Regions from separate parts of the Scandinavium lactucae genome, predicted to be linked through region 1. Evidence: predicted binding sites of a transcription regulator. Region 1 holds the regulator's gene; each other region holds the start of a gene.

Evidence for each region. The regulator LexA, encoded in region 1, represses DNA repair genes until DNA is damaged. The targets are predictions, from matches to a motif close to TNCTGTATGTACATACAGNA.
Region 2: metR (HTH-type transcriptional regulator MetR) is a predicted target of LexA. The motif match lies at 4,699-4,718, and genes of this name have one in related genera.
Region 3: SIK69_RS22295 (DNA translocase FtsK 4TM domain-containing protein) is a predicted target of LexA. The motif match lies at 3,563-3,582, and genes of this name have one in related genera.
Region 4: sulA (SOS-induced cell division inhibitor SulA) is a predicted target of LexA. The motif match lies at 1,684-1,703, and genes of this name have one in related genera.

What each region holds. Positions count from the first base shown of each region.
Region 1 is NZ_JAWXRD010000036.1:82,649-90,026, reverse strand. Features, by position in the region: gene plsB (glycerol-3-phosphate 1-O-acyltransferase PlsB) at 1-1,921, opposite strand, end outside; gene SIK69_RS15880 (diacylglycerol kinase) at 2,050-2,418, shown strand; gene lexA (transcriptional repressor LexA) at 2,528-3,136, shown strand; gene dinF (MATE family efflux transporter DinF) at 3,232-4,551, shown strand; gene SIK69_RS15865 (CsbD family protein) at 4,700-4,909, shown strand; gene zur (zinc uptake transcriptional repressor Zur) at 4,987-5,508, opposite strand; gene SIK69_RS15855 (cupin domain-containing protein) at 5,621-6,109, shown strand; gene SIK69_RS15850 (conjugal transfer protein TraF) at 6,286-7,378, shown strand, end outside.
Region 2 is NZ_JAWXRD010000033.1:58,663-66,040, forward strand. Features, by position in the region: gene pldB (lysophospholipase L2) at 76-1,068, shown strand; gene yigL (sugar/pyridoxal phosphate phosphatase YigL) at 1,109-1,915, shown strand; gene SIK69_RS14660 (EAL domain-containing protein) at 1,902-2,702, opposite strand; gene SIK69_RS14665 (carboxylate/amino acid/amine transporter) at 2,895-3,794, shown strand; gene metR (HTH-type transcriptional regulator MetR) at 3,682-4,635, opposite strand; gene metE (5-methyltetrahydropteroyltriglutamate--homocysteine S-methyltransferase) at 4,865-7,126, shown strand; gene SIK69_RS14680 (helix-turn-helix domain-containing protein) at 7,159-7,378, opposite strand, start outside.
Region 3 is NZ_JAWXRD010000040.1:943,116-950,493, forward strand. Features, by position in the region: gene SIK69_RS22295 (DNA translocase FtsK 4TM domain-containing protein) at 1-3,500, opposite strand, end outside; gene lrp (leucine-responsive transcriptional regulator Lrp) at 3,621-4,115, opposite strand; gene trxB (thioredoxin-disulfide reductase) at 4,666-5,634, shown strand; gene cydD (heme ABC transporter permease/ATP-binding protein CydD) at 5,750-7,378, shown strand, end outside.
Region 4 is NZ_JAWXRD010000040.1:831,193-838,570, reverse strand. Features, by position in the region: gene ompA (porin OmpA) at 1-810, opposite strand, end outside; gene sulA (SOS-induced cell division inhibitor SulA) at 1,165-1,662, opposite strand; gene SIK69_RS21795 (TfoX/Sxy family DNA transformation protein) at 1,880-2,509, shown strand; gene yccS (YccS family putative transporter) at 2,490-4,625, opposite strand; gene SIK69_RS21785 (YccF domain-containing protein) at 4,643-5,089, opposite strand; gene helD (DNA helicase IV) at 5,214-7,268, shown strand; gene mgsA (methylglyoxal synthase) at 7,325-7,378, opposite strand, start outside.

The sequences.
Region 1 (7,378 bases):
GTCGCACCATCTCCGCGCGGGAGATTTTGCGATGCTGGGTCACAATCGCGGCCAGCAGCGACGGGATCATCAGCATGTGGGTAATGTTGTTGCGATAGTAGGTCATCAACACCGCCTGCTCGCGCGGCAGGATGATGATATCGCCGATGGTGTCTTTCTCGACTTCGAACTTGTTCATCTGCAACGCATGATCGATAAGCTCGCTGGCGGTGGCAGACGGTACGGTGGAATCCGAGGAGTACGGCACGTTGCGCATCAGCTGTAGATAGCATTCGAGCTGCTCGGTTAACTGCTCGCGGGTCAGCGAGCGCTGACGCGAGGCCAGCAGCGCGGTCACACACAGGTTCATGGCGTTGGCCGCCCCGGCGTTGTTAATGCGCACCATCAGGTCTTCGGCGATGTTGTTCACCGTTGGCGTCAGCCAGGCCGGACGAATGGATTCAATCGGGTCGATGGACTCCCGCCACTCCGGCACGTGCTGGTTGAGATAGGTCATCAGCGGCATCGGTTCGCCAAAGTTGACGTAGCCCTGACCGAGATTACGCAGTTTGCTCAGGCCGCGCAGCATCTGCGGCAGACTCTCTTTCTCTTTGGTCGCCCCACGCAGCTCTTTGGCGTAGGTGCCCACTTCCATCACGTGCTCGTAGCCGATGTAAATAGGCACGAGAGTGATTGGACGGGTGCCGCCACGCAGCATCGCCTGAATGGTCATCGACAAGGTGCCGGTTTTCGGATCCAGCAGACGACCGGTACGGGAACGCCCGCCTTCCACGAAGTATTCAACGGAATAGCCGCGGCTGAACAGCTCGCCTAAGTATTCGCGGAATACGGTGGAATACAGCTTGTTACCTTTGAAGGTACGACGAATAAAGAACGCGCCCAGGCGGCGGAAAATCGGGCCCGCGGGCCAGAAATTCAGGTTGATGCCTGCGGCGATATGCGGCGGCACCAGCCCCTGGTGATAAAGCACGTAAGAGAGCAGCATATAGTCCATGTGGCTGCGGTGGCAGGGCACATAGACAATCTCATGGCCGTCGTGCGCCAGCTGACGCACGCGCTCGGCGTTATTGACGTTGATCCCCTGGTACAAACGGTTCCAGGTGAAGCCGAGTACGCGGTCGGTGAGACGAATCATCTCGTAAGAGAAGTTGGCGGCAATCTCTTCCATCAGCGCAATGGCGTTCTGCTGTGCTTTTTCATGGGAGATTTTCTTGCTGCGCGCTTCGTCTTCTACCGCACGGGCAATCGCTTTGGATGCCAGCAGCTTATTGAACAAGTCCTGACGGGCAGGCAGACGCGGGCCGACGGCAGCCAGACGCTGACGGGCAAAATGGGTACGCGCCACGCGGGCCAGCTTCTGAGCGATAATTTTATCGGTGCCGTGCTCGGTGGCCATGCGGCGCAGCGACACGGACGGCGAGAAACGCACGAAGCTGTCGCGACCAAGCCAGGTCACGGCGAAGAATTTCTGGAAGCCGTTCATCATGCGCAGAGGCGGATTGGCTTCGCCTTTTTCACGGCCCGGTGAGCGACCAAACATCACCGACACTGGAACCATTTGCACATCGAGTTCTGGATTGCTGCGATGCAAATCCAGATAATGATGGAAGAGCTTGATAGACTCTTCTTTCGGCGTGTAATACGTAAACGCGCGCGGCCCGCCGTGAATGAACACGTAGCGCGGCAGCACGGTGCCGTCGATCTCCAGCGGTTCCAGCGGATCCGGGAGGTCATGCGCCAGACATTGGGCGCGTAACGTCAGCAGGTCTGCTTTCGAGTTATACGGCAGAACATACATAATTGGGCGTGAGGTATCGAGTCCCAGTTCCTCGGCAGGATTTGCCGGGATAGACTTGCTTTTTACCAGCACGCTTAATGGTAAATTCAGTAATTTATAGTAAATTCGTGGCCAGCCAGACATAAACGATGTAAAGCCTCTGGTTAATCATGCAAATGCGCCGCAAGGATAACAGAAAGTACACAGAATATCTGTTCTACCACGCGCGGCGCACACCGACATTGACGCTAATAATGCAAAAGGTTCTTTTGATGGCAAATGATACCACCGGGTTCACCCGAATCTTCAAAGCGGCAGGCTATTCCTGGAAGGGTTTCCGCGCCGCATGGCAAAACGAAGCGGCCTTTCGCCAGGAGGGAACCGCCGCCATTATCGCCGTCATCATCGCCTGTTGGTTAGACGTGGATGCGATCACTCGGGTGCTACTGATTGGCTCGGTCCTGTTGGTGATGATAGTGGAAATTCTCAACAGCGCGATCGAAGCCGTGGTCGATCGCATCGGCACAGAACGTCACGAGCTGTCCGGGCGAGCGAAAGACATGGGCTCCGCCGCGGTGCTGCTGTCGATTATGGTCGCTGTCTTCACCTGGGTGTCGCTGCTGTGGACGCATTTTCGCTAACGCTCGCATAATTACGCAAACGTCTGGTTTTTTGTGCGTTTTGCGGTTCCAAAATCGCCATTAGCTGTATATACTCACAGCATAACTGTATATACACCCAGGGGGCGGAATGAAAGCGTTAACGACCAGGCAGCAAGAGGTGTTCGATCTTATTCGGGATCACATCAGCCAAACCGGCATGCCGCCAACGCGTGCGGAAATCGCGCAGCGCTTGGGGTTCCGTTCCCCGAACGCGGCTGAAGAGCATCTGAAAGCGCTGGCACGTAAAGGCGTCATCGAGATTGTTTCCGGCGCATCCCGCGGTATTCGTCTGCTGATTGAAGAAGAATCAGGCATTCCGCTGATTGGCCGCGTCGCAGCGGGTGAACCCCTGCTGGCACAGCAACATATCGAAGCACATTACCAGGTCGATCCGGCGATGTTTAAGCCGAGCGCCGATTTCCTGCTGCGCGTCAGCGGTATGTCGATGCGTGATATCGGTATTCTTGACGGCGATCTGCTGGCGGTGCATAAAACCCAGGACGTGCGTAACGGCCAGGTGGTTGTCGCCCGTATTGATGACGAAGTGACCGTGAAACGCCTGAAAAAGCAGGGCAGCACCGTTGAACTGCTGCCGGAAAACAGCGAGTTTTCCCCGATTGTGGTCGATCTGCGCCAGCAGAACTTCTCCATCGAAGGGCTGGCGGTTGGCGTTATCCGCAATGGCGAATGGCAGTAACCGTCTCGTCAGGCCGGAATTAAGTATTTTCAGTGGCACCGTTCTGGTGCCATTTTGTTATCTTTTTTACCTCATTCACTCGTACAGGTTTTCTCATGTCGCTCTTCAGCGCTGCGGACAAGGCATTGTGGCGTCTTGCGCTACCCATGATTTTCTCCAACATCACCGTGCCACTGCTTGGCCTGGTGGACACGGCGGTTATCGGCCATCTCGATAGCCCGGTGTATCTCGGCGGCGTAGCGGTCGGCTCAATGGCGACCAGCTTCCTGTTTATGCTGCTGCTGTTCCTGCGGATGAGCACTACCGGCCTGACCGCGCAAGCCTTCGGCGCAAAAGACCCCGTTCGCCTCGCCAGAGCGCTGGTGCAGCCGTTGCTTCTGGCGATTGGCGCTGGAGCAGCCATCGTGCTGCTGCGCACCCCGTTGATTGACCTGGCGCTGCATATTGTTGGCGGCAGCGAGGCGGTACTCGAACAGGCCCGCCGCTTCCTCGAGATTCGCTGGCTGAGCGCGCCTGCATCGCTGGCTAACCTGGTGCTGCTGGGCTGGCTGCTTGGGGTTCAATATGCGCGGGCCCCGGTAATTTTGCTGGTGGTCGGCAATGTGCTGAACATCGCGCTCGATTTATGGCTGGTGATGGGCCTGCACATGAACGTGCAGGGAGCCGCGCTGGCCACGGTCTGCGCCGAATACGTGACTTTTTTCATCGGCCTGCTGATGGTGCGTCGGGTGTTACACCTGCGCGGCATTTCGTGGGCGCTAATGAAAGATGCCTGGCGCGGTAATATTCGCCGCCTGTTGGCGCTCAACCGCGACATCATGCTGCGTTCGCTGCTGCTGCAGCTATGCTTTGGCGCGCTGACGGTATTAGGTGCCCGGCTTGGGAGTGACATCGTCGCGGTCAACGCGGTGCTGATGACCATGTTGACCTTTACCGCCTACGCGCTGGACGGCTTTGCCTACGCGGTGGAAGCCCACTCCGGGCAGGCGTATGGTGCGCGTGATGACAGCCAACTGTTGCAGGTCTGGAAAGCGGCGTGCCGTCAATCCGGCATTGTCGCCCTGGCGTTCGCGCTAATTTATGCGCTAGCGGGAGAACAGATTGTTGCCATGCTGACGTCCATCACTGAGCTGCGGGAACTGGCCGATCGCTACGTTATCTGGCAGGTGGTTCTGCCGGTGATCGGCGTGTGGTGTTATCTGCTCGACGGCATGTTTATTGGTGCCACGCGTGGGGCGGAGATGCGTAACAGCATGGCGGTGGCGGCGGCGGGTTTTGCCCTGACTCTGTTCACTGTGCCCGTTCTCGGCAATCACGGATTATGGTTGGCGCTGGCGGTATTCCTCGCCCTGCGCGGCCTGGCGCTGGCGTGGATTTGGCGGCGTCACGGGCAACACGGAACCTGGTTTTCGTAGCTGCTTCGTTTTTAGTCGATGGTTAAAGATTCTGAATAATCTTCAGCAGGCAAAATCCTTACCTATACTGATTACCACGTCCAGCAGAAAACAGTGTTTTACGGACGATGTTATTTCACTCTCTCCACCGAACTAAGAGGAATGGATCATGAATAAAGACGAAGTCGGCGGTAACTGGAAACAGCTCAAAGGTAAAGTGAAAGAGAAATGGGGTAAGCTGACCGATGATGACTTCACCGTCATTGAAGGTAAGCGCGACCAGCTGGTCGGGAAAATCCAGGAACGTTACGGCTATGAGAAAGATCAGGCCGAGAACGAAGTGAAAGACTGGGAAACCCGCAACGATTACCGCTGGTAAATAAATGCACTACCCGTGCGTACACGGATGTACAACCCTCAGGGCGGCTTAAAGGCCGCCCGATATTTTTCTGGCGCTTATTTCTGACCCGGTTTGCGTTTGATGAGGATCGTATGATCGTGACCGCAGCAGTCCTGTGTGCGGCAAGCTTCCACCTCGACACACCCTGAACACAGCCCATGGGCTTCAATCACGTTATGACGTAGCGCAAAGCCCATCCGCGCCGCCAATGCATGCATAATGTCTTCCACGCCGTCAGCCGCTTCTTCCTTCACCACGCCACAACGATCGCAGATAAACATCGCCGACGTATGCGAGGGTTTATCGAACAGATGGCACATCACATAGCTATTGGTGGACTCCACTTTATGCACAAATCCCTGCTCGAGTAAGAATTCCAGCGCCCGATACACGGTCGGCGGCTTGGCCTGCGGCTCGCTGACTTTCAGCAGGTCCAGCAGATCATAAGCGCTGATTGCGCCCGGTTGCAGCGTCATCAGGCGGAGCACTTCAAGGCGTTGGGGGGTCAGTCGCACGCCACGTTGAGCGCAAAGCCTTTCGGCCTGCACGAGCATGTCTTGTGGAGTGGAGTCGTCCATAGGTGCCTCGAATCGGGTGTAAAGTAAACGCCTACTTTACCATGTTTAGGCTCAAACGCCGATAACCTGCCGAGTGTGCTATACATGACCCAACGTACCCAGGAGGGACAAAATGAAAAGACCTGACTGTATTCGACACTGGCGCGAGCTGGAAGAACCCGATAATTCAACCTATCCCGACAGCAGCGAGCTGTTTTCCATCGGCGCACCGCTGGCGCGTAAGCTCGGGCTGATGCGCCTGGGTATTCATCACGAACGCCTGCCGCCGGGCCGCCGCACCTCGTATCCCCATGCCGAAAGCGATGAAGAAGAGTTTATCTATGTGGTGAGTGGTCGCCCTCAGGCGTGGATCAACGGCTACCTTTGGCAGCTTGAGCCGGGTGACAGCGTGGGTTTTCCATCGGGTACTGGCATCTGCCACACTTTTATCAACAATACAGCGGCAGACGTAGAATTATTGGTGGTCGGAGAGGCCAATAAAAAGCATAACCGTATTTATTACCCGCTGAATCCGGAATATGCCGCCACCCGCCAGGATCGCTGGGTCGACCATCCGCCACAGTTTTTTGGTCCGCACGACGGGAAACCTTCGCGAAAATAACAATCTCTTCTATAAATATTGAGGGGCATCACACAATTCAACCTTAACACAGTGAGCCTTAAGGCAAATCATCCTAATTGGCTGCTTTTTACATCGTTATTCACAGCAATAGTTCGGCCCTTTTCAGCGGATAACTGAACGGGGAAAAACGTTCACCTGCATATAACGAGCATACTGTGAAAAAAAATATTAAATATTCTGTGGTGTCAGCGGCCGTCTCCCTGTTTATGGCAAATCAGGCGGGAGCGGCCAATACCTGGTCCGAGGCAAGAAACGATGCAATGGGGGGAACCGGGGTGGCGTCGGCTAATTATGGCAGCGCGGTGCTGATTAACCCCGCGTTACTGGCGAAGTCACAACCGGACGATGATGTCTCTGTCGTTATTCCATCTGTAGGGGCGCAGATTACCGACAAAGACAATCTTCGCGATCAAATTGACGATATCAGCGATGAAATCGACCACTACAAAAAGGTACTCGATAACCTGACGCCACAAGATATCCTGTTGAACCCTGGCGGCACGTTAAACGAATTCCAGAGTGCGGCGGGGGATCTGGCCGGACAGTTGGAAGATCTGAAAGGAAAAACTGCCCGCGCGACCGCCGGGGCAGGGATCGCCGTCAGCGTACCAACCTCGGCGGTATCCCTGGCCTTTGTCGCCAAAGCCTATGCCCACGCGCGTGCCAGCTCCAGTATCGATCAGAACGATATCGACTACCTGCGGAACATTCAGAACTCCGACGCGTTCGCTGCCACCCAGGCCGCCAATGCGGTGATCAACGGCAGCGACGAAATCACCAACAACCTCAACTCAACGGCGTCCGGTAAAGGGGCAATTGTTTCCGATTACGGGATAGCGATTGCGCGCCAATTCGATATCGGCGGCGTGCCGGTGTCGTTGGGTGTGACGCCAAAACTGCAGCAAACCTGGCTCTACAACTACACCACCTCTATCGATGACTATCACAGTGACGACTGGAAAAAGGACAAATACCGCACTGACGACACCGGTTTTAACGTCGATGCCGGTATCGCGGCGGATTTCGGTGAAAACTGGACTCTGGGCCTGAGCGGTCAAAACCTGATGTCGCGTGATATCGACACCAAAGACGTGCGCATCACCAACGGGGCCACCGGGGTGACCACCAACTACAAAGATACTTATCAGATCCGTCCGCTGGTGACGGCTGGCGTGGCGTGGCATACCGATTTTGTGACTCTGAGCGCCGACGGTGACCTGACGGAAACCAAAGGCTTCAAGAGCGAGG
Region 2 (7,378 bases), on a different contig from region 1:
TATCCTATTGCGCGGGCATTGTAAGGCGTGCATTTCAAAATACTGTCTTCCGCGGATAGCAGGAGTGAAAAGCCGATGTTTCGGCAGAAAATGGACTGGGAAACAAGAGAAAACGCGTTTGCCGCATTCACGTTAGGGCCGTTAAGTAATTTCTGGCGACAGCGCGAAGAAGCAGAATTCAGAGGCGTGGATAATGTTCCGGTACGCTTTGTCCGCTTTCGCGCCAAAAAACACGATCGGGTGATTGTGGTCTGTCCGGGTCGCATTGAAAGCTACGTGAAGTACGCGGAGCTGGCGTATGACCTGTTCTACAGCGGTTTCGACGTGTTAATTATCGATCACCGTGGCCAGGGCTTCTCCGGGCGGATGCTCGACGATAGCCATCGTGGGCACGTGGACAACTTCAGTGATTACGTCGATGACCTGACCGCCTTCTGGCAGCAGGAAGTCGCCCCGGGCCCGTGGCGCAAACGCTACATTCTCGGCCACTCGATGGGCGGGGCTATCGCCACGCTGTTTTTACAGCATCATCCGAATCAATGCGATGCGATGGCGCTTTGTGCGCCAATGTTCGGTATCATCATGCGGCTGCCCGACTGGATGGTGCGGCACATTCTCGATTTCGCTGAGGGCCATCAGCGGATCAGAGAAAGTTACGCCATGGGCACCGGGCGCTGGCACGCGCTGCCGTTCAGTCTCAATATCCTGACCCACAGCCGGGAACGCTATCGGCGAAACCTGGGCTTTTATGCCGACAATCCCTATATTCGCGTCGGGGGGCCAACCTATCATTGGGTGCGGGAAGGGGTGTTGGCCGGGGAACAGATTCTGGCAGGCGTGGCGAATGATGACACCCCGACGCTGCTGATTCAGGCCGAAGAAGAACGGGTCGTGGATAACCGTATGCACGACCGGTATTGTGAACGCCGCGCTGCGGCGGGCAAGCCTTGTGAAGGCGGCCGTCCGCTGGTTATTCAGGGCGCTTTCCATGAGATCCTTTTCGAAAAGGACGATATGCGCTCAGTCGCGCTCCATAACATCGTCGCGTTTTTTAACCGACATGATTAATCCGGCACCATGCCGAACTTACCAGAGGTTTAATCCGTTTATGTACCAGGTTGTTGCGTCTGATTTAGATGGTACGCTGCTCAATCCCGACCATCGTCTCTCCCCCTACACCAAAGAAACGCTGACCCTGCTGACCGGGAAAGGGGTGAACTTCGTGTTTGCCACGGGTCGCCACCATATCGACGTGGGGCAAATCCGCGATGGTCTGGGCATCAAGGCCTTCATGATCACCTCCAACGGCGCGCGGGTGCACGACACCGACGGCAACCTGGTGTTTGCGCATAACCTCGATACCGATATTGCATCTGACCTGTTCGGCGTGATGCATAACAACGCCGATATCGTCACCAACGTTTATCGCAACGACGAGTGGTTCATGAACCGCCATCGCCCGGAAGAGATGCGTTTCTTCAAGGAAGCGATTTTCAACTATGCGCTGTATGAGCCGGGTCTGCTTGAGCCGGAAGGCGTCAGCAAAGTGTTCTTCACCTCTCCAGACCACGAAGCACTGCTGCCGTTAGAACAGGCGATCAACGCGCGTTGGGGCGACAGGGTAAACGTGAGTTTCTCGACCCTGACCTGTCTGGAAGTGATGGCGGGCGGCGTGTCGAAAGGCCATGCCCTGGAAGCGGTCGCGAAGATGATGGGTTACGGCCTGGCAGACTGCATCGCCTTTGGCGACGGCATGAACGACGCCGAAATGCTCTCTATGGCGGGCAAAGGCTGCATTATGGAAAACGCGCATCAGCGCCTGAAAGATTTGCATCCTGAACTGGAAGTGATCGGCAGCAACACTGACGACGCCGTTCCGCACTATCTGCGCCGACTTTACCTCAATCAGCCATAACGCAGCGCGCATCACACCAGTCAATAAAAGCCCTGCTTGGCAGGGCTTTACTGTATAACCACCCCTGTGCGTATTTCACCCCATGTGAGGCCAGCCACGCGGCCTGCGCCTGCGTTTCCACCCCTTCCGCCAGCGGCTCCAGCGACAGTGATTGTGCCAGGGTGATAATCTGCGGCAGCAGACTTTTGCCCGGCAGCGGGTCGATCAGCGTTTTATCAATTTTGAGCATATCGAAGGTCAGCGCCTGAAGATAATTCAGGTTGGCGTAGCCGGTGCCAAAATCGTCCAGATAAATGGCGTGTCCTGCCTGGCGATAGCGTTCAACCATCGGGGCGATGGCCTGAGGATCGATCCGGCTGCTCTCGGTCATTTCGAGGCTGATTTGCTGCGGGCGAACACCAGCATGGCGGCACAGCTGCGCCAGATGAGTCAGTAAAACCTCGGACTGAAAATCGTCAGGTTCGACGTTAATCGACACGTACTGTCCGGGGTGTTGGCACAGCCAGGCACCGAGATCGTGAAAAACCTGCTCGACCACCCACATCGTCATGCTGCTCAATAGCTGGGTTTCGCGGGCGAAGGGGATAAAACTGTCTGGCGAGAGCAGCTTGCCATCCGGCTGAGGCCAGCGGATCAGCGCTTCGGCTCCGGCCACCGTCCCGTTTGCCAGCCACACGATCGGCTGATACCACATTTCCAGCTGCCGGGTGTGAATCGCGTGCTTCAGCCGCGCCCGGGAGGCGTTCAACTGGTGAAGAAAAGCGGGAATAAACGTATCGTCGGTCACAGGATCCATCCTGAAAAAATACCTGATGGGGATGCGAATCAGTATTCCCGTATTCAGATTATTTAACTATCAGTAATGGCCTAAATAGCGGTCGGAAAACGCTGGCGCACAATGCGACTGTTCTTTATTTGTCCAGTTGTCAACCCAATACTCCGCTACAATGCCCGCAACCTTTCCTGAGAGAGTTTCATCGTGGCGTTATTGATTATCACCACCGTTCTGTGGGCGTTTTCCTTTAGCCTGATCGGCGAATACCTGGCCGGAAGCGTCGACAGCTATTTTTCCGTGCTAATGCGCGTGGGCCTCGCGGCGTTGGTTTTCCTGCCGTTCCTGCGGGCGCGGGCGCAGTCTGTGAAAGTTCCGCTGATGTACATGCTGGTGGGCGCGATGCAGCTGGGCATCATGTATCTGCTGGCGTTTCGGGCGTATCTGTACCTGACGGTCTCCGAATTCCTGCTGTTCACGGTGCTGACGCCGCTGTATATCACCCTGATTTATGACCTGATGAGTCAGCGTCGGCTGCGCTGGGGATATCTACTGAGCGCAATGCTGGCGGTGGTGGGCGCGGCGATCATTCGTTACGACCACGTCAGCCCGCACTTCTGGACTGGGCTGCTGCTGGTGCAGCTGTCCAATATCAGCTTTGCGCTCGGTATGGTGGGGTATAAGCGCTTAATGGAAATCCACCCGATGCCGCAGCATAACGCCTTCGCATGGTTTTATATGGGGGCGTTTGTGGTCGCGGTGGTGGCGTGGTTCCTGCTCGGTAATCCGAATAAGCTGCCGACAACGACGTTGCAGTGGGGCATTTTGGTGTGGCTGGGCGTGGTGGCCTCGGGCCTGGGCTACTTCATGTGGAACTACGGTGCCACCCAGGTGGATGCCGGTACGCTGGGGATCATGAATAACATGCATGTGCCCGCCGGGCTGCTGGTGAACCTGGCTATCTGGCAACAGCAGCCGCACTGGCCGAGCTTTATTATAGGTGCGTTGGTGATTGTGGCTTCGCTATGGGTCCATCGCCATTGGGTCGCTCCGCGCTCCGCACAAACGGTAGATGATCGCAGGCGTGATTCCGCGCTGAACGAATAAACGCTTCCGTCACCGGCTGACGTTGCTCGCCATCGCGCACCGCGGCGTACAGTCGGCTCCACAGGCCATCCCCCAGGGTTTTGGTGACCACCAGACCCTGGCGTTCAAAACTCTCCACCACCCAATGCGGAAGGGCGGCAATGCCCATCTTCGCCGCCACCATCTGAATCAACAGCAGGGTATTATCCACGCTTTTCAGCGACGGGCTGACGCCTGCCGGTTGCAGGAAATGCCGCCAGATATCCAGCCGTTGGCGCTGCACCGGGTAAATCAGCAACGATTCGCTGGCGATATCTTCCGGCGTAATGCGCGCTTTCGCCGCCAGCGGATGCTCCGGGGCCATCACCAGACGCACTTCATAATCGAACATCGGCGAATAGTGCAGACCGCTGCGCGGCAGAATGTCGGAGGTCAGGACGATGTCCAGCTCGTCCTGCTGTAACGCGGGCTGGGGGTCAAAAGTCACGCCGGATTTAAAGTCCATCTCCACCTGCGGCCAGCCCGCGCGGAAATTCTCCAGCGCCGGGGTCAGCCACTGAATACAGCTATGGCATTCGATAGCGATGCGAAGCCGGGTTTGCTGCGGCTCGTTGCAGGCCTGCAATGCGCGGCTAATCTGCGGCAGCACCTGGCTTGCCAGCTGTAAGAGGATTTCGCCCTGCGGGGTAAAGCGCAGCGGCTGGCTCTTGCGCACAAACAGACGGAAGCCAAGACGCTGCTCCAGATCGCTGAACTGGTGAGAAAGCGCAGACTGCGTCTGGTGCAGCATTGCCGCTGCCGCTGCGAGCGACCCGCTGTTCCGCAACGCCTGCAGCGTTTTCAGGTGTTTAATCTCGATCATGAAAGTCCTTCACTTCGGCATGAATATTTTGCGCTTGAGGATTATACAGTACCCGTCAATTATGGATGTGTAAACATCCAGACGTCCAAATTCGTCGTCTTTCAGGCCATAGCGGCGTTGGCTGCCCTCGCACAACCCAGTCACTTACTTGAGTAAGCTCCTGGGGATGAGCTCACTTGCCGCCTTGCTCTGACCTGAAATCCATAGAATTAATAAAAGAGGATCGGCCATGACAATCAAGAACCACACCCTTGGATTCCCTCGCGTTGGTCTACGCCGCGAACTGAAAAAAGCACAAGAGAGTTACTGGGCGGGCAACAGCAGCCGTGAAGACCTGCTGGCGACCGGTCGTGAACTGCGCGCTCGCCACTGGCAGCAGCAGCAGGACGCTGGCGTGGATCTCCTGCCGGTGGGCGATTTCGCCTGGTACGACCATGTTCTGACCACCAGCCTGCTGCTGGGCAACGTGCCGGCTCGTCATCAGAACAAAGACGGCTCAGTCGATATCGACACGCTGTTCCGCATTGGTCGTGGCCGTGCGCCAACCGGCGAACCGGCGGCAGCGGCAGAAATGACCAAATGGTTTAACACCAACTATCACTATATGGTGCCGGAATTCACCCAAGGTCAGGAATTCAAACTGACCTGGACCCAGTTGTTGGATGAGGTCGATGAAGCGCTGGCCCTGGGCCACAACGTGAAACCTGTCCTGCTCGGGCCGGTAACTTATCTGTGGCTGGGTAAAGTGAAAGGTGAGCAGTTTGACCGCCTCAGCTTGCTGAACGACATTCTGCCGGTGTACCAGCAGGTGCTGGCAGAGCTGGCAAAACGTGGCGTCGAGTGGGTACAAATCGACGAACCCATTCTGGTCCTCGAGCTGCCGCGCCCGTGGCGCGACGCTTTCCAGCCTGCCTATGAGGCGCTGCAAGGCCAGGTTAAGCTGCTGCTGACCACCTATTTCGAAGGCGTTACCCCGAACCTCGACATCATCACCGCGCTGCCGGTACAGGGTCTGCACGTCGATCTGGTACACGGTAAAGATGAGGTGGCGGAACTGCACCAGCGTCTGCCTGCCGACTGGCTGCTGTCTGCGGGTCTGATCAATGGTCGTAACGTCTGGCGTGCCGATCTGACCGAGAAATATGCGCAGATCAAAGAGATCGTCGGCAAACGTGCGCTGTGGGTGGCCTCTTCCTGCTCCCTGCTGCACAGTCCGATCGACCTGAGCGTGGAAACACGCCTCGATGCGGAAGTGAAAAGCTGGTTCGCCTTTGCCCTGCAAAAATGCCAGGAGCTGGCGCTACTGCGTGATGCTCTGAACAGCGGTGACACCGCGGCCATCACCGAATGGAGTGCGCCAATTCAGGCCCGTCGTCACTCTTCCCGCGTCCATAATGCGGCCGTCGAAAAACGTCTGGCGGCGATTACCGCCCAGGACAGCCAGCGTAACCGCCCGTATGCCGAACGTGCTGAAGCCCAGCGCGCACGCTTCAACCTGCCTGCCTGGCCGACCACCACCATCGGTTCCTTCCCGCAGACCACCGAGATCCGCGGCCTGCGCCTCGACTTCAAAAAAGGCGCGCTGGATGCGACCCACTACCGCACCGGCATCGCGGAACATATCAAACAGGCGATCGTTGAGCAGGAACGCCTGGGCCTGGACGTGCTGGTCCACGGTGAAGCTGAGCGTAACGACATGGTGGAATATTTCGGTGAGCATCTGGATGGGTTCGTCTTCACCCAGAACGGCTGGGTGCAGAGCTACGGTTCCCGCTGCGTGAAGCCGCCAGTGGTGATTGGTGACATTAGCCGCCCGGAAGCGATCACCGTGGAGTGGGCGAAGTATGCCCAGTCGCTGACCGACAAACCGGTGAAAGGGATGCTGACTGGCCCGGTGACCATTCTTTGCTGGTCATTCCCGCGTGAAGACGTGACCCGTGAAACCATCGCCAAGCAGATTGCGCTGGCGCTGCGTGACGAAGTGGCGGACCTGGAAGCGGCGGGCATTGGCATCATCCAGATTGATGAACCGGCGCTGCGTGAAGGTCTGCCGTTGCGTAGACGCGACTGGGAAGCCTATCTGGCGTGGGGCGTGGAAGCCTTCCGCATTAACGCCGCAGTGGCGAAAGACGAAACGCAGATCCACACCCACATGTGTTACTGCGAGTTCAACGACATCATGGATTCTATTGCCGCGCTGGATGCAGACGTGATCACCATCGAGACCTCACGTTCCGACATGGAGCTGCTGGAGTCGTTTGAGGAGTTCGAATACCCGAACGAAATCGGCCCGGGCGTGTATGACATTCACTCCCCGAACGTGCCAAGCGTGGAATGGATTGAAGCCCTGCTGCAAAAAGCCGCCCAGCGTATTCCGGCTGAGCGTCTGTGGGTCAACCCGGACTGCGGCCTGAAAACCCGCGGCTGGCCGGAAACCCGTGCTGCACTCGCGAATATGGTGAAAGCGGCGCAGAACCTGCGTCAGGCGTAAGGTAACAATGCCGGGCAAAGGCCCGGCATTCGCTAAATCTGCTGTAGTTTGAAACTGACGCCACAGGCATGGGCGTAACGGAGCAGGGTCTCGTAGGTCATCCGGGTGGCATTATTTTCCATTTGCGACACGGTAGGCGGTTTGATGCCCATTCTTTCTGCCACTTGTGCCGAAGTTAAACCCGCCTCAATTCGCCAGCTCTTTAATGTCTGCTGCAACCGCTCAAGCTCTTCTTCGGCATCCCAAGCTTCA
Region 3 (7,378 bases), on a different contig from region 1:
ACACGCGTCGGTGCTGCGCTGGAGTTCGGGCCAGAATAGAGCATGTCGCCCATACCCAGCAGTGATTCCGCGCCGCCCTGATCGAGAATGGTTCGGGAGTCAATTTTGCTCGATACGGTAAAGGCGATACGGGTCGGAATGTTGGCTTTAATCAGACCAGTGATGACGTCAACAGACGGACGCTGCGTGGCAAGAACCAGGTGAATACCGGCAGCACGCGCTTTCTGCGCCAGGCGGGCGATCAACTCTTCCACCTTCTTACCGACGGTCATCATCAGGTCTGCAAATTCATCCACCAGCACCACAATGTACGGCAGTTTTTCCAGCGTCGGATGCACTGCATCCATGCTGTCCCCCGGTTTCCAGTACGGATCCGGAATTGGGCGGCCCATTTGTGCCGCCTGCGCAATCTTCTCGTTGTAACCTGCGAGGTTACGCACCCCGAGCGCGGACATCAGCTTATAGCGACGTTCCATTTCATTGACGCTCCAGCGCAGGGCGTTGGCAGCATCCTTCATGTCCGTCACCACTTCAGTCAGCAGGTGCGGGATCCCTTCGTATACCGACAGCTCCAGCATTTTCGGGTCGATCATAATGAAGCGCACGTCTTCCGGCGTCGCTTTATAGAGCATGCTCAGGATCATGGCGTTGACGCCCACCGACTTACCGGAACCAGTAGTACCAGCCACCAGCAGGTGAGGCATTTTCGCCAGGTCGGCAATCACCGGTTCACCGGCAATGTCTTTACCCAACACGATGGTCAGCGGGGACGGGCTTTCACGGAACTTGGCGCAGTCCAGCACTTCACGCAGGTAAACGGTCTGACGTTTTTTGTTCGGCAATTCCAGGCCCACATACGGCTTGCCTGGGATAACTTCAACCACACGCACCGCAACCGTGGACAGGGAACGAGCCAGGTCACGAGACAGGTTCGAAATGCGCGCGGCCTTAACGCCGGGAGCCAGATTCAGCTCAAAACGGGTGATCACCGGGCCTGGGGAATAGTTCACCACGTCCGCTTTAATGCGGAAATCAGCCAGACGCGTTTCTACCAGGCGGGCAGTCTGCTCAAGGGCAAAGGTATCAACCGGCTCAACTTCGCTCGGCGGCTGGGTCAACAGATCCAACGATGGCAGCGGCGTAGTCGGTTTTTGCAGCGGACGGTCGTCTCCGTTACGCATCAGCAGCGGGTGAATGAGACTTTCCTGCGGCTGTGGCGCGGGCGGTTGTTGCAGGTGTGGTTGTTGATAAGCCTGTGGCTGATACGTCTGCTGAGGCTGAGCAACCTGCTGTGGTTGCTGATAGGCCTGCTGCTGCGGTGCCACCGGTTGCGGCTGCTGGTAAACCTGCTGCGGCTGTTCCGGCATCGCGCTTGGGGTAAACAACGGCGCTCTTGGTGACTCATCAACCAGGGTTTTCATCGGCGAGAATTCATAATCCGCCGGTGAGAAAGGACTCGCCCCTTGCGGCTGTTCGCTGGAATAACGCTGCTGCTGCGTCGCCGCAAACTGGCGAGCCAGCTCGGCTTCCGCCGCATTATCTTCGTCTTCCTGCGACGGTTCCTCATACTGTTCGCCGTAGCGCTGCTGCTGCGTAGCGGCAAACTGCCGAGCCAACGCGTCCTGATGCATCTCATCGGCTTCTTCATCGCCCATCAGCTCATCGGTGTAATGCTGATTAAGCCCCTCTTCACGCTCGCGCTCTTCTGCCATGCGCTGAGAAGGCAACTTAATGCCAAACGAAGCCGACGCCAGCTCACGACGGGTTGGAACGCGCACCCGATTCGGACGCGGCAGCTGCGGGCCGATGCCCTCTTTGATCTGGGGACGCGGGGCCTCCGCCGGGCTGAACATCTGTGCTGCAGACGCCGCAGCGGTTGCCGCGCTGGCCGCCGCTGTTGCCTGATGAACGCTGGCGGCCACAGGTGCAACGGCTGCCATCGGATCAATCACCGGGGCAGAGGGTATAGGCATGGTAGGCATTGGCGTGGTCGGTATCACGGTTGCCGGTTCAGGCGTTGGCTGATACCACGCGGCAAGCTGCTCACGCTCACGCGCCCGCTTCTCTTCCACTTCTTCGAAGTAATAAAGTGGTGGACGCTGCGGTTTAATTTCTTCTTCCGGAACCACGTCCGGCATCGGCGGCGGCGTCTGTTCCACAGGCGGGACATACGCAGGTTGAGCGTGATACTCAGGTTCTGGCTGCCAGTGCTGCTCCGGCGGCGCATATTGCGGCTGTTCCGGTTCCGGCCACAGTTCTTCAATGGAAGGGGGTTGACGGAAGGCTTCCGGTTGAACGTATTCAGGTTGAGACACTGGAGCTTGCGGCGGCCAATTGTCCGGCGACGGCGCAATGACGGGCTCAGGGGTATGCGGGGTCGGGACAGGCTGCCATTCAACGCTTTGCGGTGCCATTTCGGCACCCGATACCGCCCCCGAGCCTGCGCCAGTAGCAACATCCGTCACGACGGGCGCGACCATCGCCGGCGCGGCAGTTTCAGCCCAGGTCTGGAGTGATGCAGTTGCGGCGGCTGCGGCAGCAACCGGGGCCGCAATAGAATGGCCGTTCATCAGCGGGTCGTTATCATCCCACGCCGGTGAATGAACCGCAGTATTGCCAGAGAACAACACATCATCCGCATCGGCGGCCTGACCGCGAGCGCTATAATGCACATCACTTTCGGGTTCATCCATTCGACGACCCGAGAACAGCGCCGCATCGGTTTTGCGTCCCATCGGGTTGCTGAACTTATCAGCAATACGCTGCCGACGAGCCAGTGCGCCGCGAAGAATGCGGGCGCGACGCCCTTCTTTACGCGGTTCGGTGACATACTCATCTTCGTCGTCTTCAAACTCTTCTTCATCAATCCAGGTGTCGTCGCGACGCGTTCGATTGCTGGCGAAGGTCAGAATATTGAGGATCCAATTGCCAATTTTCTCCGCGATACTCACCCAGGACCAACCGGTGAACAGCGTCAGGCCAGCGGCCCAGATGCACAACAGCGCCAGGGTGCCACCGCTGCTGTGCAGCATCGGCTGTAACGCCGTGCTCAGCAGGCTACCGATCACCCCGCCGGAAGCGAAGTACCAGATATCATCCGCGTTGATTGCGGCAAGTCCGCACATAGTGAGGATCATCGCCAGCACGCCAATCAGGCGCAGCGCAACGGCAAAATAATCGACGTATTCGTCACTGGCCTGATGCCGGTAAGCAAACCAGCATGCGCCGATAATCATCACCGGCAGGGTATAAGCCATGATGCCGAAAATGAAGAACAGCGTATCCGCGAGCCAGGCCCCTGGCATTCCGCCAAGATTATGGATCGGTTCATGCCAGGCGGTTTGTGACCAACTGGGATCGGAAGGATTGAAACTAAGCAATGCTGCCATCAGCCAGATGGCAAAAAGAGAACAGAGGATCAGGAACGCTTCCAGGAGTCGGCGCCCGCTGCTTAATCTGTTAATGGTAACTTCTTTTTCTTCAGTGTATTCCTGGCTCAAGAAAGGCTCTCCAGGTCCTTGATGCTAAAACGGACAACAGCGCCGGGTCTCCCCGGCACTGTTGCTGTATGGATTACCAGGAGTGTAATCAACTTACGCTGATTTTGCACCTGTTCCGTGTTAGCGCGTCTTAATTACCAGACGATTACTCTGCTTAACCTCTTCCATAACCACGTAGGTACGGGTGTCATTCACGCCTGGCAGGCGCAGCAGGGTTTCACCTAACAACTTACGGTACGCTGACATGTCCGGTACGCGGGTTTTCAACAGGTAGTCGAAATCACCGGAAACCAAGTGACACTCTTGAATTTCTTCAAGTTTTTGCACAGCGGAGTTAAATTGCTCAAACACATCCGGGGCACCACGATTCAGAGTTATCTCAACAAAGACCAGCAGCGATGCATCCAGATAATGCGGGTTCAGCAGCGCGGTGTATCCCTGAATAAACCCTTGTCTTTCCAGCCGACGAACACGCTCAAGGCAAGGCGTCGGAGAAAGTCCCACTCGTTTAGAAAGCTCAACGTTGGAAATTCGCCCATCCTTTTGCAATTCGTTCAAAATGTTGCGATCGATGCGGTCGAGATCTTTGCCTGGGCGCTTCTTGCTATCTACCATTATTATTGTCTCTCTGTATTCCTTCCCTACTCCTGTCTTGACCCTGTGCACTTCACTGTTCAGAGCCTGTGCCCGTCGCCTGCGCTACAAATCTGTCACCAGATGTAATGCATAACCCAAGGGTACGTGTTGAGAAGCCGTTGCCTGATGGCAGTCATCGTTATCTCGTATGGCGTCTGTCCACGCCATGCGTCGATAATGCTGACCCGGTTAAAAATGGCATTTGCGTGCATGAAAATTCACCACACGACAAACACTGCTTTTTTCTCCCATCAATGTTTTCGCAAAAGCACAGGGGATTGTCAAAGCAAAACATCGATTTTTAGTACAACATGCCAGTTATTCATTATCACCCCGGGTTGATCATCATGTTATCTCCTTATAATCCCCCGGTTCGCAGTAGAATGAGTTATCACAGTCGTTGATAAAAACACCAATTCATTGACGCAATCTATTACACGTATCGTTAACAAAATTTCTGCACTCTTTTATTACCTCCGCAAATTCCCTACAATCCCGCCCATTGTCTGCCAACATTTATGGGGATCTCATGGGCACGGCCAAACACAGTAAACTGCTTATTCTTGGTTCTGGACCAGCGGGCTATACCGCTGCGGTCTATGCTGCACGCGCTAACCTGCAACCGGTACTGATTACCGGCATGGAAAAAGGCGGTCAGTTGACCACCACCACGGAAGTGGAAAACTGGCCAGGTGACCCGAGCGATCTGACCGGTCCGCTGCTAATGGAACGTATGCATGAGCACGCGGTGAAATTTGAAACCGAAATCCTGTTCGACCACATTAACAAGGTCGATTTACAGAACCGTCCGTTCCGCCTGACCGGCGACAGCGGCGAATACACCTGTGATGCGCTGATTATCGCCACCGGTGCTTCCGCCCGTTATCTGGGCCTGCCTTCAGAAGAGGCGTTCAAAGGCCGCGGTGTGTCTGCCTGTGCCACCTGCGACGGTTTCTTCTACCGCAACCAGAAAGTCGCGGTGATCGGCGGCGGCAACACGGCGGTTGAAGAAGCGCTTTATCTGGCCAACATCGCCTCTGAAGTACACTTGATTCATCGTCGTGACACCTTCCGTGCGGAAAAAATCCTGATCAAGCGTCTGATGGATAAAGTCGAAAGCGGTAACATCGTGCTGCACACCCATCGCACCCTGGAAGAAGTGACCGGCGACCAGATGGGCGTCAGCGGTTTACGTCTGCGCGATACTCAGAACAGCGACAACGTGGAATCACTGGAAGTGGCGGGTCTGTTCGTGGCTATCGGCCACAGTCCAAACACCGCCATTTTCGATGGCCAACTGGAACTGGAAAACGGCTACATCAAAGTGCAGTCCGGCATCCACGGCAACGCGACCCAAACCAGCATCCCTGGCGTGTTCGCGGCTGGTGACGTTATGGACCACATTTACCGTCAGGCAATCACCTCAGCGGGCACCGGCTGCATGGCCGCACTGGACGCCGAGCGTTATCTTGACGGTCTGGCCGATCAGGCAAAATAATCTTTACAAGTCAGTAACAAAGGTAAAGAAGGCGACGATAAGTCGCCTTTATTTTTTCCTCGTTGTAACATTGCCGTGCCTAATGATTCCTAATAAGACACCTGCTAAGCACGCCATGAATAAAACCCGTCAACAAGAGCTTACCCGCTGGTTAAAACAGCAAAGCGTTATATCCCGTCGCTGGCTGATGCTTTCCCGTCTGCTCGGGGCGGTCAGCGGAGTGCTGATTATCGCCCAGGCGTATATTCTGGCCCGAATTCTCCACCATATGATCATGGAGAACATTCCCCGGGAAGCGCTGCTGATGCCATTTGTGGTGCTGGTGTTGGTGTTTATTTTGCGTGCCTGGGTGGTGTGGCTGCGAGAGCGTGTCGGTTTTCATGCCGGGCAACATATTCGCTACGAAATTCGCAAAATCGTGCTCGACCGATTGCAACAGGCCGGGCCTGCCTGGATCCAGGGCAAGCCTGCCGGAAGTTGGGCGACGCTCATCCTTGAACAAATCGACGATATGCACGACTACTATGCCCGCTATCTGCCACAGATGGCATTGGCCGCATCGGTTCCGTTGCTTATCGTGCTGGCTATCTTCCCGTCTAACTGGACCGCGGCGTTAATTCTGCTGTGCACCGCCCCGCTGATCCCGATGTTTATGGCACTGGTCGGCATGGGGGCTGCCGACGCGAACCGTCGTAACTTTCTTGCCCTGGCACGTCTGAGCGGTCACTTCCTCGACCGGCTGCGGGGCATGGATACCTTGCGTATTTTTGGTCGAGGTGCCGCGGAAACGGACAATATTCGTCGGGCCTCCGAGAATTTTCGCCAGCGTACGATGGAAGTTCTGCGACTTGCGTTTCTCTCTTCCGGCGTTCTGGAATTTTTCACCTCACTGTCAATTGCAGTCGTCGCGGTGTACTTCGGCTTTTCCTACCTTGGGCAGCTGAATTTCGGCAGCTACGGCACCGGCGTGACGCTGTTCTCGGGTTTTCTGGCGCTGATCCTGGCCCCGGAATTTTTCCAGCCGCTACGCGATCTCGGCACGTTTTATCACGCTAAGGCGCAGGCCGTGGGTGCCGCCGACAGCCTGAAGACTTTTCTTGAAGCACCTCTGGCTCAGCCGCAGCGTGGCAGTATCAAGCCGGATGACAGCCTGTCAGTCAGTCTGGAGGCGCAAGACCTGATCATTACGTCGCCAGAAGGTAAGGTCCTCGCCGGACCGATGAGCTTTAGTCTTGCCGCCGGGGAGCGCGTAGTGCTGGTCGGTCAGAGTGGCTCGGGGAAGAGCTCGCTGCTCAATACCCTGGCCGGTTTTCTACCTTATGAGGGTTCGTTGAAGGTGAACGGCATCGAGCTCAGTGACCTCGATCCCGACACATGGCGGTGCCTGTTAAGCTGGGTGGGGCAAAACCCGCAGCTCCCGGCGCATACGCTGCGTGACAATGTGCTACTGGCCAATCCACAGGCCAGCGAGGCACAGCTTCATCACGCCCTGGAGCGCGCATGGGTCAACGAGTTTGTCAGCCAGCTTCCACAAGGCATTAACACCCCGGTTGGCGATCAGGCCAGTCGGTTGTCGGTCGGTCAGGCCCAGCGCGTGGCCGTGGCGCGTGCCCTGCTCTCTCCTTGCCGCTTATTGTTACTGGATGAACCTGCCGCCAGCCTCGATGCACACAGTGAACAGCGCGTGATGCAGGCGCTGACCGAGGCTTCCGCGAATCAGACCACCTTAATGGTCACTCATCAG
Region 4 (7,378 bases), on a different contig from region 1:
AGAACCGATACGGTCGGTGAAGCCCAGAACCACTACGGAACCGTCTTTAGGATCCAGGTTGCTCAGCTGGGAGTACAGCTGATCCAGTGCCTGCTGACCTTCTGGTTTCAGAGTCGCTTTGTTGAAGTTGAACAGAACGTCAGACTTCAGAGTGAAGTGCTTGGTCTGTACTTCTGGAGCTGGAGCTGGAGCCGGAGCTACAACTGGAGCAACGTCGTTCTGACCGAAACGGTAAGAAACACCTACGCTCAGCATGCCGTTGTCTGGACGAACACCTACAGTGCCAGCGTCGCCGATGTTGTTAACCCACTGGTATTCCAGACGGGTAGCGATATCACGGGTCATTGCCCACTCAACGCCACCAGCGAATACTGGGGAAACACCAGTGTCGTGGTTGTCACCAGCAACGTTGTTGCTGGAGTCAGCGCGCCATACCATGCCGCCCAGACGGGTGTAAACGTCCAGATCGTCGGTTACCGGGTAACCCAGTTTAGCAGTCAGCTGAACGCCCTGAGCTTTGAATGCACCGTTAACCTGGTCGCCTTTATAAGGCATACGGCCCAGCCAGTCATAACCCATTTCGAAACCAACATACGGGTTTACCTGGTAACCACCGAAAGCACCAGCGCCAAGCTGACTTTCGTGGGTTGGACCGTTGTTGTTCAGGGAGCTGTCATACCAACCGGTATCGTGGAACTGAGACCAGCCCAGCTTACCACCAGCATACCAGGTGTTATCTTTCGGTGCGGCCTGCGCTACGGTAGCGAAGCCAGCCAGTGCCACTGCAATCGCGATAGCTGTCTTTTTCATTTTTTGCGCCTCGTTATCATCCAAAAATCGCCATGAATATCCATGTAGAAGTTCACGGTTAAATCCTTCACCGGGGGCGGGACCTAACTATAAGTACGCCATAATCTGTGGCTTAAGCCGATCACCCCTGGCGATGTAAAGTCTACAACGTACTTGGAAACTTACAAGTGTGAAGTCCGTCAGGCATATGAAAAAAAAAGAGTTGTATACACATTATTTAACATTTATGTTGAATTTTTGTTCCGAACAAAATGCTGAGAACCGCACCACACAAGCACTTTCCTAAAATAACCCGTACATAATCATGGCTTATCGATCGCGCAAAAAAAATACCAGGAAAAATCCTAAATTTACTTAATGATACAAATTCGAGTGAATTTTTAGCCCAGGAAACTGTCTCGATGGCTGAGAAGTGGTTCGAACGGGACGCATAATGAACCCCATGGCGTGACCTTCTTCGGCCGCATTAGCGAGCCGGTGTTGATCTTCTTCGCTCAATTCTTCAGCAATCCAGCCAATGACCACGCTATAGTTTCCGGTACGCAGTGCACGAATCATTGAATCAAGTGTAGTACCTGGCAACATCTGACTCGCCTGCATCACTTTTGACAGTGGAAGACCAGAGGCCTGAACCCACTGGCGGCTCAACTTTTGCTGCGGGGTGAGCCACAGCTGCCAGCGGTCTTGCTGGCCCAGTTGCTGCAAAAGAGGAAGCAGCAGCAGTTGAGTCATCATCGGCTGATCCTCACGATAAAGCACTTCGCTAATAAGCCCAGTGGCACTCTGCTGGGGTTGGTTGACTGCGGTTGCAGAAACCATTGCTTTGCGATTTGCATAACCTGAAGTGTACATGGTGAATCCCGCCCTGTGGGTTACTGTATGAATATACAGTATACCCGGTGGGTTTAAAGATCAACCTCATTTTCTGAAAGCGCCTCGCAAAATTGCACAGAATTTGTCCCCTTCGTAAAGAACCTCTTGCCCCGGCAAATGAAGTTCCTTATGGTCATTTCTAACGGATCCGTTACCAGAACTCTTTCATCTAACTGCATGATTACAGGATATAATCATGGGAAAACTATCATATAAACGGATCTATCAATGTGAGGAATGTTTGTCCTCATTAGGAACGATTCATCACCGCGCATTATTTGGCGGATACAGCCTCTCAATCGATGACACCGTGTTTGCCATGGTGGCGCATGGCGACCTTTACCTTAGGGTTTGCGAGCAAAGTGCGGCCTATCACGCCACAACGCCGCCTCGATTATTGACCTTAGCTAAGCGTGGGCGACCAATCTCATTGAACTATTACTGGGTGGATGAAACGCTTTGGCACAACCAGCCGCTTTTATTGCGCTTGTCAGCGCTGTCATTAAGGGGGGCGCAAAACGAAAAGAATTTGCGCTGTGATTCACATCGATTACGCAACTTGCCCAACATCACTTTTCAGCTTGAACTCCTGCTGTTTGAGGCGGGAATTCATGATGAGGTTACGCTGCGTCGATTAGGGGCGGTGGCGGTCTGGACTCGTCTTCGCGGTATTCGCAAAGATCTCAGCATCAGTGTGTTATTTGCACTGGAAGGGGCGATTCAAGGGATACATGCGGCTATCATTCCAATGCAGCGCCGTCAGCATCTCCAGGCGTGGGCAGAGATGATGACGGCGAAAAGGAAAGTCAGACCGACTGAGGAGTAACCTGCTGCTGTAGGCGGCAAAACTCAGGTAACAGACTCACCATCAATCCAATCTGCTGCAGGACCAGCGGTGCTTTGATATCAGACCCGGGTTCAAGATGGCGGATCCGTTCCATTAATCCCGCTAACGCACTTTGCACACGCTGCTCATCTGAGGGCGTGTGGTGGAATGCGTCATCGACATAGCACACCGCATCATCAAGCAGGGCGAGGATATCGGGATTGGTTAACTTTTCCCGGTGAGCGCCGAGCGCCGAAATATAACTGGTAAAGGTGTGATTCAGACACAGTAGCCGGAAAGCCGTTTCACGCATGTCAGCGGTTATCCGAGGCTCGGTCGACATATTAGAAACCACCGACGCCAGTTCTGCATCACGGTTATGCGCATCGCGACGGGCAATGCGGTATGCCAGACGATTATCACGGCCCTGATGATACTGCTCCAGAATCGCATCCAGATAGCGGCAGTTCGCGTCGACCGCTCTCGCCATCACGGTCGGCAAATTACGGAATTTCCAGTCGGGCCAGATAAAGCTGACCGCGGCCCAGGCGATGGCACAGCCTATCAGCGTGTCGATAACGCGCGGCAGGGCAACCTCAAACCCTTCGCCTAACAGGTTGAAGCACAGTAGCACCAGCAGGGTAATAAACATCGTGGCATGGGCATACTGCACATTGCGGAACGCGAAAAACAGCACGCCGGTCAGCACAATCAGTAACAACTGTCCTTCCACAGACGGCACCAGTAAAATTACCGGTAGCCCGATGGCCACCCCAATTAAGGTGCCGATAACGCGCAGCGCCAGACGGTGGCGCGTCGCGTTATAGTTCGGCTGGCACACGAACAGGCTGGTGAGCAAAATCCAGTATCCGTGATGCATCCCGGTAAACTGAATAAAGGCATAGCCCGCGCACAGGACCAACGACATTCTCACCGCATGGCGGAAAAGAGCGGAGTCTGGCGAAAAATTACGCTTCAATCGCAACCAGACATCACTGAATCCGTGCAAGCGATCGTCGGCCAGCTGCGTCTCGGTTTCACTTTGCGGCATCGCCATTTGCTGTTCAGACTCAATGGTTGCCAGCTGGGCGTCGATAGCGCGCAGGTTGTTCAGCAAAAAGCCCAGCGCTTTCATCTGTTCTTTATCTGCCCCGCTGGCGCTCACACGATCGAGGGCGGCATCCAGATGCGCAAAAACGCGCTCAAAACGAGAGTCGTGTTGATACGGCGTGCGTAAAAGAATGGAGCTGGAGAGCTGCTGGCACGCCTGAGACTGCATCGAAAGCAGGCGCTGGAAACGGAACATTACGTCGCTGTAGCGGAAAGTATCGCGCAGCGACTGGTATTGTACATGCGAGGAACTGGCGCGTTCGTGGATATCTTGCGCGGCAAAATAGTAGTGCAGGGTACGACGCGTCCCCCGCTGGCCGCGATCTCCACGCAGACGTGTCAACAACGATGCTTTGGTTTGGTTAAGCGTCGCGACCAGCTGTCCGTTAGCCATCGCCAGTTCAACCAGCGGGGCCTGAGCTTCATTTTCGATATCCGGATCGAATAGACGGGATTTGAGTTCCAGATAATAGGCCAGCTGTTCAAAGCTGCGGGCGAGATTATCCTGCAATGGACGAATCGGGAAAATCAGATGCCCGGTTAAGGTCAGCAGGTTGTACCAAATGGCACCCGCGAGCAGCAGCAACGGCTGCTGATACCAGTGTTCATACAGCGATACACCGAGCATGGTGTAGATGGCAATCAGCAGTGCGCCAAACGCGATAGTGGCGTAACGCTGACCCAGGCTGCCCAGCAGAATAAATCCGCTGGTGGACAGCGTCAGGCCCAGCGCGAATGCCCATGGCCAGGGAAATAACAGTTCTACCGACGCCGAAGCGATGAAAAAGCACACCAGCGTAATCAGCAGATTGCGCAGGCGTCCGGCCAGTCTGTCATCGAGGTCCGCCAGCGCGGCGGCCACCACACCAAGTGTCAAAGGGATGGTCAGTTTGACGTCACCCAGCCACCACGGCAGGGCGGCGGTCCCGCACAGAGCGATGAAGATTCTGGCGTTATACAGCCAGGCGCTGTTCCAGGTATAGCGACGCAATATTGGGCTTAACATTTGGCAATCAGCCCCGATTACTGAAAACGGCGACGCGCATTGGCTTCGCGCGCGGCGCGGGCCGTTTCGACAGAGACCACGCGGCGGCCCACCGGCCACAGAGCGATTGCGGCGATTTTGAAGTTCGCTATTCCCACTGGAATACCGATAATGGTGAGACACTGCGCAATGCCTGCGACGATGTGCGTCAGACACAGCCACCAGCCGAACAGCACGAACCACAGGATGTTCAGCACTGTGCCGCCGGTGTTCATCAGACCACTTTTGTCGTCCGGATTCAGCTCATCTACGTGTACGGCTTCGTTACCAAACGGCAGGAACGAAAGTTTGGTAATTTCCCAGCAGGAACGGGTCATCGGTAAGGTCACAATCAGCACCATGCTGACGACAGTAGCCAGTAACCAGCCCAGAGTTGTAAAAAAACCACCTAACACAAAATTCAAAATATTCAGAACGGTACGCATATGACCTCTGTTCAGTCCTGTGAATCGAAAGACCCGATGATTGTAACGTTTTTTAGCGCTGGAGCACCTGGAATCTGGCGGTTACACTGTCATGCATAAGTCTACCTCCGGGATTTGGCAAGACATGGAACTAAAAGCAACCGCCCTCGGCAAACGAATGGCTCAGCATCCTTATGATCGGGTTGAACTCCTGAATGCCGGGGTCAAAGTGTCCGGCGATCGCCACGAATATCTGATTCCTTTTAATCAGCTAACCGCTATTCACTGTAAGCGTGGGCTGGTGTGGGGCGAACTGGAGTTCGTCCTGCCGGACGACAAAGTGGTGCGTCTGCACGGCACTGAATGGGCCGATACCCAACGTTTTCATCATCACCTGTATACCCGCTGGCAGCAGTGGAGCGAGGAGATGAGCAGCATCGCCGCCGAGGTACTGCACCAGCAGCTGACGGTGATTTCCCGTCACAGCGCGGAAGGCAAATGGCTGACCCGCGATGCGGTCGCACAGCTGCGACAAAAAATTCTTCATGCGCTTGAAGCACTGCCTGTACCCGTCAGTCGACTGGAGAGTTTTGACAATTGTCGCGAACTGTGGCGGCAGTGTCAGGCGTGGTTGAAGGATAGGGATGCCAGCCGCTTGAAGCACAATCAGGCTTTTACTGAAACAATGCTGAGCCAGTATGCCGCCTTCTTCGCAGGGATCGAATCCTCGCCGTTGAACAGCGCTCAGGCGCGGGCGGTAGTGAATGGCGAGCGTTCATTACTGGTACTTGCCGGGGCTGGCAGTGGCAAAACCTCAGTGCTGGTGGCCCGGGCGGGCTGGCTGCTGACGCGCGGTGAAGCCGATGCCTCACAAATATTACTGCTGGCGTTTGGCCGAAAGGCCGCACAGGAGATGGACGAACGTATCCGTGAACGTCTGCATACTGACGCCATCAGCGCCAAAACGTTTCACGCGCTGGCGCTGCATATTATCCAGCAGGGCAGTAAAAAAGTGCCGGTCATCAGCAAGCTGGAAAATGACACGGTGGCTCGCCAGAAATTACTGACCGACTGCTGGCAGCAGCAATGTCAGGAGAAAAAAGCGCAGGCCAAAGGCTGGCGACAATGGCTAACAGAGGAAATGGAATGGGAAGTGCCGGAGGAAGACTACTGGCATGACCCGAAAATCCTGCGCCGTATGGGGAGCCGACTTGACCGCTGGGTGAGTCTGATGCGTAGCCACGGTGGCTCACAGGCCGAAATGATTGAAGGCGCGCCGGAAGAGGTACGCGAGCTGTTTGGCAAGCGCATCAAGCTGATGGCCCCGCTGCTTAAAGCATGGAAAACGGCGCTGAAAGACGAAGGTGCGCTGGATTTCTCCGGCTTGATTCATCAGGCGATTAACGTGCTGGAGAAAGGGCGTTTTGTCAGCCCCTGGAAACATATTCTGGTGGATGAGTTTCAGGACATTTCGCCGCAGCGTGCCGCGCTGCTGGCGGCCTTGCGTAAACAAAACTCCCAGACCACGCTGTTTGCCGTCGGCGATGACTGGCAGGCAATCTACCGTTTCAGCGGGGCGCAACTGTCGCTGACCACCGCGTTTAATCACTATTTTGGCGAAGGTGATTGCTGTGCGCTCGACACCACCTACCGCTTCAATAGCCGAATCGGCGAGATTGCCAATCGCTTTATTCAGCAAAATCCGCATCAGCTTAGCAAGCCGCTGAACAGCCTGACGGCTGGCGATAAAAAGGCCGTCACGCTGTTGGCCGACGATCAGCTGGATGCGCTACTCGATAAGCTCAGCGGGTATGCAAAGCCAGAGCAGCGCATTCTGATCATGGCGCGTTATCACCATCTGAAGCCTGCGGCGCTGGACAAAGCGGCGACGCGCTGGCCGAAGTTGCAAATTGATTTTATGACTATTCACGCCAGCAAAGGTCAGCAGGCCGATTATGCGATTGTGTTGGGCTTACAGGACGGGCAGGATGCGTTTCCGGCCCCCGCACGTGAATCAGTGATGGAGCAGGCGCTATTGCCGCAGCCAGAGGATTTTCCGGATGCGGAAGAACGGCGTTTGCTTTACGTGGCGATGACGCGGGCCCGGCAGCGGGTATGGTTGATGTACAACAAAGCACAGCCGTCGTCGTTTGTTGAGGTGCTGAAAAACCTGGATGTGCCGGTTGCGCGCAAACCGTGATGAAAAGGCCTACAGACTCAACCTGTAGGCCCGCGCAAACGCTGGGCACCGCTTATTTACTTCAACCGTTCAGCCAGATAACGCTGATAATCTGGGATCTGAATCTCAAC